DNA from 3 places in the Amphritea sp. HPY genome. Region 2 is predicted to be linked to each of the others. Evidence: predicted binding sites of a transcription regulator. Region 2 holds the regulator's gene; each other region holds the start of a gene.

Region 1 (2,326 bases), 270 kb from region 2:
CTCTGTTTCTGGATGAAATTGCCGATATTTCACCGGCAATCCAGGCCAAACTACTTCGAATACTGCAGGAAAGAGAGGTAGAAGCCCTCGGTTCTAACCGACTGGAGAAGGTCGATGTCAGGGTTATCGCGGCAACCTCAAAAGACCTGAAAGAACTGGTTGAACAAAACCAGTTCCGCGCCGATCTCTACTACCGACTGAATGTGTTGCCAATCAAGCTCCCCCCCCTGCGACAGCGCTTAACCGATATTCCGGCGTTGAGCCAGCACTTGCTAAATATGATTCAGCAAGACGCAAACCTTCCGGCACTGCAACTAAGCGACTCTGCGATCAAGTGGCTAAGCCACTATAGCTGGCCGGGTAACGTAAGAGAGCTGCATAACCGTCTGGAACGGGCCTGTGTTATGGCCGAAAGCCAGCAGATCCGACCTATAGATTTGGGGGCTGAAGATACTATTTCGCCCGCTCCCACTGCTCCTTCTCCTGCTGCCGAATCGGAAGGATTCAGGCCTGTTCTCAGCAATAGTCTGTATCAGGCAGAAGCTTCTGCCCTGCAGCAAGCCCTGCAACACTGCCAATTTAACAAAACCCGCACGGCAGAATATCTTGGCATCTCCAGAGCGACACTGTACAACCGCCTAAAAAAACACAAAACGTCTAATTAACTAAACACCCTTCAAGACAAACCGTCTAACTAATTAGACATTAAGCATCTAAATTATTCTAAGAAAACTGATAACACATTGATAAATATATAGTTATTCTTTCTGGCCTAGGCTTTGCTCTGTATAACTGATACCACCATAAAAAATATAAGAGGTTCAACCATGGCCAAGGTTATCAGTGCACAGGAAGCAGCCCGAATGATTCCAGACCGCGCCACGCTCGCAACCGGAGGCTTTATCGGCATTGGTTTTGCCGAAGGCGTGGCAAAAGCGATCGAACAGCGCTTTCTGGAGCAGCAAAGACCCGCGAACCTGGCACTGGTTTACGCCGCAGGGCAAGGCGATGCCCAGACCCGTGGACTGAACCATTTTAATCACGAAGGCATGGTCGCTAAAGTGGTAGGCGGTCACTGGGGGCTGGCCCCGGGCTTAGGTAAACTGGCAACAGATAACAAAATCGATGCCTATAACCTGCCCCAGGGCGTTATCTGTCATCTATTCCGGGATATCGCCGCTGGCAAACCGGGCACCCTGACCAAGGTCGGCCTGCACACGTTTGTCGATCCGCGCTATGACGGTGGTAAGATCAACAGCCGTACAGAGAAGGATCTGGTTGAATTGATGGAGATCAATGGTCACGAATACCTGTTTTACAAAGCATTTCCTATCGATGTTGCCTTGCTAAGAGGCACTACCGCAGATAGCCAGGGCAATATCTCAATGGAACGGGAGGCCCTACCCTTAGAATCACTGGCAATCGCACAAGCAACACATAACAGCGGCGGCATTGTCATAGTGCAGGTGGAACGCATTACTGATCAGCACCAGCTGACTCCTGACCGTATTAAGATCCCCGGCATTCTGGTCGATCATATAGTAGTGGCTGATCCGCTGGACCATCCTCAAACGTTTGCTGAGCCGTTTAACCCGGCCTACTGTGGCGATGTAATCGTAAACGGTAAAAAAGCAGCTGAGCCATTGAGCATTCGCAAAATAATCGGCCGCAGAGCTCTGCAGGAATTAAGCAAAGGCGCCGTGATAAACCTGGGCATAGGCATGCCTGAGATGATATCGGCCGTGGCCGAAGAGGAAAACATACAGGATGACTTCACCCTGACAGTCGAACCCGGTGGCATCGGCGGCCAGCCTGCCAGCGGCCTGAGCTTTGGTGCTGTGAGTAATGCAGAAGCCATCATTGACCAGCCAGCTCAGTTCGACTTTTATGACGGTGGCGGACTAGACCAGGCTTTTCTCGGCCTCGCAGAAACCTGCCCGGAAGGTCACGTCAATGTCAGCCGCTTCGGCAATAAGCTGGCCGGCGCCGGTGGCTTTATCAATATTACCCAGAACACTCAGGACCTGTATTTCCTGGGCACATTTACTTCCGGACCACAGCAAATTGATATTGTTGATGGCGAGCTCAGAGTAATTAAGAACGGTCCGGTCAAAAAATTCCTTAAGCAGGTTCAGCAGATAACGTTTAACGGCCGCTACGCGATGCAGCAACAACAGCGGGTTACCTTCATTACTGAACGGGCGGTATTTGTACTTACCGACAAAGGACTGAAGCTGACAGAGATAGCACCAGGTATCCGCCTGCAACAGGACATCCTCGATCAGATGGATTTCAAACCACTTATAGATGATGACCTGATATCGAT
Region 2 (2,326 bases):
GCGGTGAACGGCGACGCGTTGAAATTGCCCGCGCCCTGGCCACCGAACCCACCTTTATACTGCTTGATGAGCCATTTGCCGGTGTCGACCCAATCTCGGTCAGCGATATAAAGCAAACCATCAAGCATCTGCAAAAAAAGGGAATCGGCATTCTCATTACCGATCACAATGTCCGCGAGACTCTGGACATCTGCGAGCAGGCCTATATTGTAAGTGAAGGATATATCCTTGCTCAGGGCTCACCGCAGGATATACTGAACAACCAGCAGGTAAAACAAGCCTATCTTGGCGAACAGTTCCGTCTCTGATAATAATGATCCAGCATTACGGTAAAGTGATCTCTATTTTATGAAGCAAGCGTTACAACTTAAAATCGGTCAGCACCTGACGATGACCCCACAGTTGCAGCAAGCGATCCGCTTGCTCCAGCTATCGACGCTTGATCTGCAGCAGGAGATCCAGGAAGCCCTGGAATCGAACCCGATGCTGGAAGTTACCGAAGAGGAGCACCACGACTCTTCCGAGCAGGAAACGCCTGTGGCGACCAGCGAAGCCGGGGAAGTAGTAGTCAAAACCGAAAGCGAAGAGACCCAGGTTGCCGATAGCGACTGGAATGAAAATATTCCTGAAGAGCTGTCCACAGATAGCTCCTGGGAAGATACCTTCCAGACAGTTTCAACCTCGACCTCAAGCAGCAGCGACTTCTCAGACATGTCAATGGAGTCTAACGATACCTCTGACGAAACCCTGCAGGACCACCTCAGCTGGCAGCTTAACCTGACCCCGATGAGCGATGTCGATCAGCTGATCGCAACCAGCCTGATCGATGGTATCGATGTCGATGGTTACCTTACAGTCACTCTGGAAGCGATTCACGAGCACTTCCTGGCCCAGGATGAAGAACAACTCAACAGTATTGAACTGGATGAGATTGAAGCCGTACTACGCCGTATTCAGCAGTTTGATCCACCTGGCGTTGCCGGGCGCAACCTCGGAGAGTGCCTCAGCATTCAGCTTCAGCAGATGCCGGAAGATACTGAATTCCGACGCGAGGCGATCAAGGTCGTCACTCAGTACATCCATCTGCTTGGTAGCCATGATTACAAGCAACTGATGCGCAAGGCGCGCCTCAAAGAACACCAGCTGCAGCAAGTTATCGAACTGATTCAGACCCTCAACCCAAAACCTGGCGCAATGATCACCAGCAGCCAGTCTGAATACGTTACTCCCGATGTACTGGTGCGTAAAGAACAGGGGGTCTGGCACGTACTGTTAAACCCTGAGGTATCACCCAAGTTACGTATCAATGATGGTTATGCCGGCCTGATCAAGCGTGCCGATAGCAGCCCGGATAATACTTACCTGAAAAACCACCTGCAGGAAGCGCGCTGGTTCATCAAGAGCCTGCATAGCCGCAACGACACCCTGCTAAAAGTTACCCGGGAAATAGTTGCCCGCCAGGAAGGTTTTCTGGAGCATGGCGATGAAGCGATGCGGCCGATGGTATTACACGACATAGCCGATGCCGTAGAGATGCACGAATCGACAATTTCACGGGTTACCACGCAGAAATTCATGCACACCCCGACCGGCATCTATGAGTTGAAATACTTCTTTTCCAGCCACGTCAGCACCGCAAATGGTGGCACCTGTTCATCAACCGCTATCAGGGCACTGATCAAGAAACTTGTCGCAGCAGAAAATCCGGCCAAGCCACTGAGTGATAATAAGATCGCACAGCTGCTGGATGATCAGGGCATAAATGTTGCGCGCCGAACAATCGCAAAATATCGCGAGTCGCTTAGCATTCCGCCTTCTAATGAACGCAAGCGTCTGGTTTAATAATATTATTTAGTGGGAAACGGGCTCAGTCCCGAATATAGACAACTAGGAGATTACCATGCAGATCAATATCACTGGTCACCACGTTGAACTGACTGATTCAATGAGCGAATACGTACACTCTAAATTTGGTAAACTGGAACGTCATTTCGATAACATTACTAATGCACAGGTAACCCTGAGCGTGGAAAAAACCCGCCAGAAAGCCGAAGCTGATGTCCGCGTTGCCGGCGGTCAGCTATTTGCTACCCACGAGCACGACGATATGTACGCAGCAATTGATGGCCTGATCGACAAACTCGACCGTCAGGTAATCAAGCACAAAGAAAAAATGAAAAATCACAAATAGTAGTATCTATCCATAATGTTAATTAATGAACTGCTGTCACCTTCAAGGGCCATCTGCGCCCTCGAAGGCGGTAGTAAAAAACGCACCCTTGAAATTGTCAGCCGACATATTGCCGAACAACAACCGGAAATGACC
Region 3 (2,326 bases), 1.6 Mb from region 2:
TCTGACCCACAGCCTGGGATTGTGCCTGAGCCTCTTCCGGCTGAGCAACAAACGCAACCTGCTCATCGATAACACTAACCTGCGGCGCTACAGAATCAACAACAGCAGCTACATCCCTCCCGCCTTGCTGCCCCCCTGCAGTAACATTGCCTACGGCGGCTCCGGGAATATTCTCAGCAACAGTATCGATAGCAGCAACCTGCTGCGATTGCCCGGCCAGCTGCTCATTACCCCGCTGCACCGCCGCTAACAATGCCTCTTCATGAGCGGTTGCAGACGGCATTACAGGATCAACAACAGATTGCTCAACACCTGCGGTCTGACCGGTTGCACCTGGTTTTACGGCAGCACTGCTCTCAGAATGCCTGAAAGCCTCTGCTACTCGCCGGACAGCCAACTCTGGAGAAACAGTATCAGCGGGGCTAGACTGCCTTTGCCCAGCGCCTTTATCAAGTGGACTATTTAACCCAGCTACGGGTGATGCAGACTCAGCCGACACAGCGCCTTTCAGGGCTGAGCTATCTAAAGCAGAGTCTGCCGCCAAACTCTCAGCAGCCAAAGGAGTACCATCACCTGCCCCCCTCCTTGTCTTATCCACAACCTCAGATAATGCAAGCGCAGCAATACGCTCCTGCACCGCCAGAGCAGCTGGAGTTTCAGCAGCGGATCGCAGTATCCCACCGCTAACACCAAGGTCAGCCTCCCGAAAACCACTGATCTGGGCGACCGTTGCCGCAACATTCTGAACTATCGATTCAGCCTCGCTTGCTACAGATCGCCCCGGCTCAACGGCCGCCGTCGAAACAACCTCTGCCATATTACTCTCCGGCAAAGAATCGCCTCTGACCGGCAAACCTTCTCCGTCGCCAACCTTTGATGAAACCTCCCCTGACTGAGGCTTGGCTTCACTCTGTGCCGCAGCATGCCCCATCACGGAGTCAAAGCCAGCGATATCAGGCTGTGTTACAGCCGCACCATCCGGGCGACCCGCACCATTACCAGGGCTTAATAAAGATCCGATTCCGGCTGAAACCGGCAAAGATTGATTCATGCAGCACTCCAAGTGCAGATTACCTATTACCTAGACTACTGCATAAAAAGTGCCAATCGGATAAAAAACAGCGGCCACATAAAAAGCGTCAATATACCGACAATCGGATACTCAAGCCGAACAACACGAATATGAATCAGATATAAGGGGGCCTGATCAGCTGCGATCGCTCATCGAGTTGTTTCTGCTGCGATTTTTCTTCCTGGATACGCTCTTCATCACGGGCTTTTTCCACCAGTGAATCGATCGCCTTGAAATGACCGTAAACAGACTGCCAGTGCTCCTTAACCCGCGCCAACTGGTCCTCATTAATCTGTCGGGCTTGCTGCTGCTGAGCTATTGCCTGGCGCAGCTTATGCATAAATGCCTGATGGGTATGCAACTGAGAAACACTCACACCCGCAGCACCGTCGGCATAAAAGTTATTCGCATACTCACTGTAATACTGCTGCAACTGTTCCAGCGTTTGCTGATCCTGAAGCACCCTATTCTGCGCTTCAGCCAGTAATTGGTCGGCTTGTTTACGCTTTCGCTCGGCCAGATCCAGGACTACTTGCAATCGTTTTGAACGCTTAGCCATTAGTCACTACCCCATCTGGATCTGCTGCTGGGCGGCCTGCTGCGTACCTGCAGGATTCGGCGTCAACACTAACGCCAGATCGGTAAGGCTCTTCTGAAACTGATAAGATTCATCCAACCCCTGCTGCAGGAAGGCATTCATCAACGGCATCCGCTCGATGGCAAAATCAGTCTCTACATCGCTACCCCGCACGTAGGCCCCCACCGAGATCAGATCGCTATTTTGCTGGTATTTTGAGTATAGCTTCTTGAAGGCCATCGCCGCCTGCAGATGATCTGCACCGACGATTTGCGGCATCGCCCTGCTGATCGACTGTTCAATATCGATTGCAGGGTAATGGCCCCGCTCAGCCAGATTTCGGGACAACACTATATGGCCATCCAAAATAGCCCGGGCTGAATCAGCAATCGGATCCTGCTGATCATCACCTTCTGTCAGCACCGTATAGAAAGCGGTAACAGAGCCGCTGCCATGATCACCATTACCGGCTCGCTCAACCAACTTGGGCAACTTGGCAAATACCGATGGTGGGTAGCCTTTAGTGGCCGGCGGCTCGCCCACTGCTAAGGCGATCTCCCGTTGCGCCTGAGCGTAACGGGTCAGCGAATCCATCAGCAGCAGAACATTCTTGCCCTGCTCCCTGAAGTACTCAGCCAGCCGTGTTGCCAGCTGCGCAGCCCGCAACCGCATTAACG

What was found. Region 2 encodes sigma-54, which starts transcription at its own class of promoters, with help from an activator protein. Its sites were predicted from a motif close to TGGCACNNNNNTTGCTNT; they were not measured.
Region 1: ACQUQM_RS16300 (acyl CoA:acetate/3-ketoacid CoA transferase) is a predicted target of sigma-54. The motif match lies at 769-786, and genes of this name have one in related genera.
Region 3: ACQUQM_RS21865 (flagellar hook-length control protein FliK) is a predicted target of sigma-54. The motif match lies at 1,089-1,106, and genes of this name have one in related genera.

The regions. Positions count from the first base shown of each region.
Region 1 is NZ_CP194015.1:3,633,974-3,636,299, forward strand. Features, by position in the region: gene ACQUQM_RS16295 (sigma-54 interaction domain-containing protein) at 1-665, shown strand, start outside; gene ACQUQM_RS16300 (acyl CoA:acetate/3-ketoacid CoA transferase) at 828-2,326, shown strand, end outside.
Region 2 is NZ_CP194015.1:3,362,672-3,364,997, forward strand. Features, by position in the region: gene lptB (LPS export ABC transporter ATP-binding protein) at 1-308, shown strand, start outside; gene ACQUQM_RS14980 (RNA polymerase factor sigma-54) at 349-1,842, shown strand; gene hpf (ribosome hibernation-promoting factor, HPF/YfiA family) at 1,901-2,191, shown strand; gene ptsN (PTS IIA-like nitrogen regulatory protein PtsN) at 2,207-2,326, shown strand, end outside.
Region 3 is NZ_CP194015.1:4,926,516-4,928,841, reverse strand. Features, by position in the region: gene ACQUQM_RS21865 (flagellar hook-length control protein FliK) at 1-1,051, opposite strand, end outside; gene fliJ (flagellar export protein FliJ) at 1,188-1,631, opposite strand; gene fliI (flagellar protein export ATPase FliI) at 1,638-2,326, opposite strand, start outside.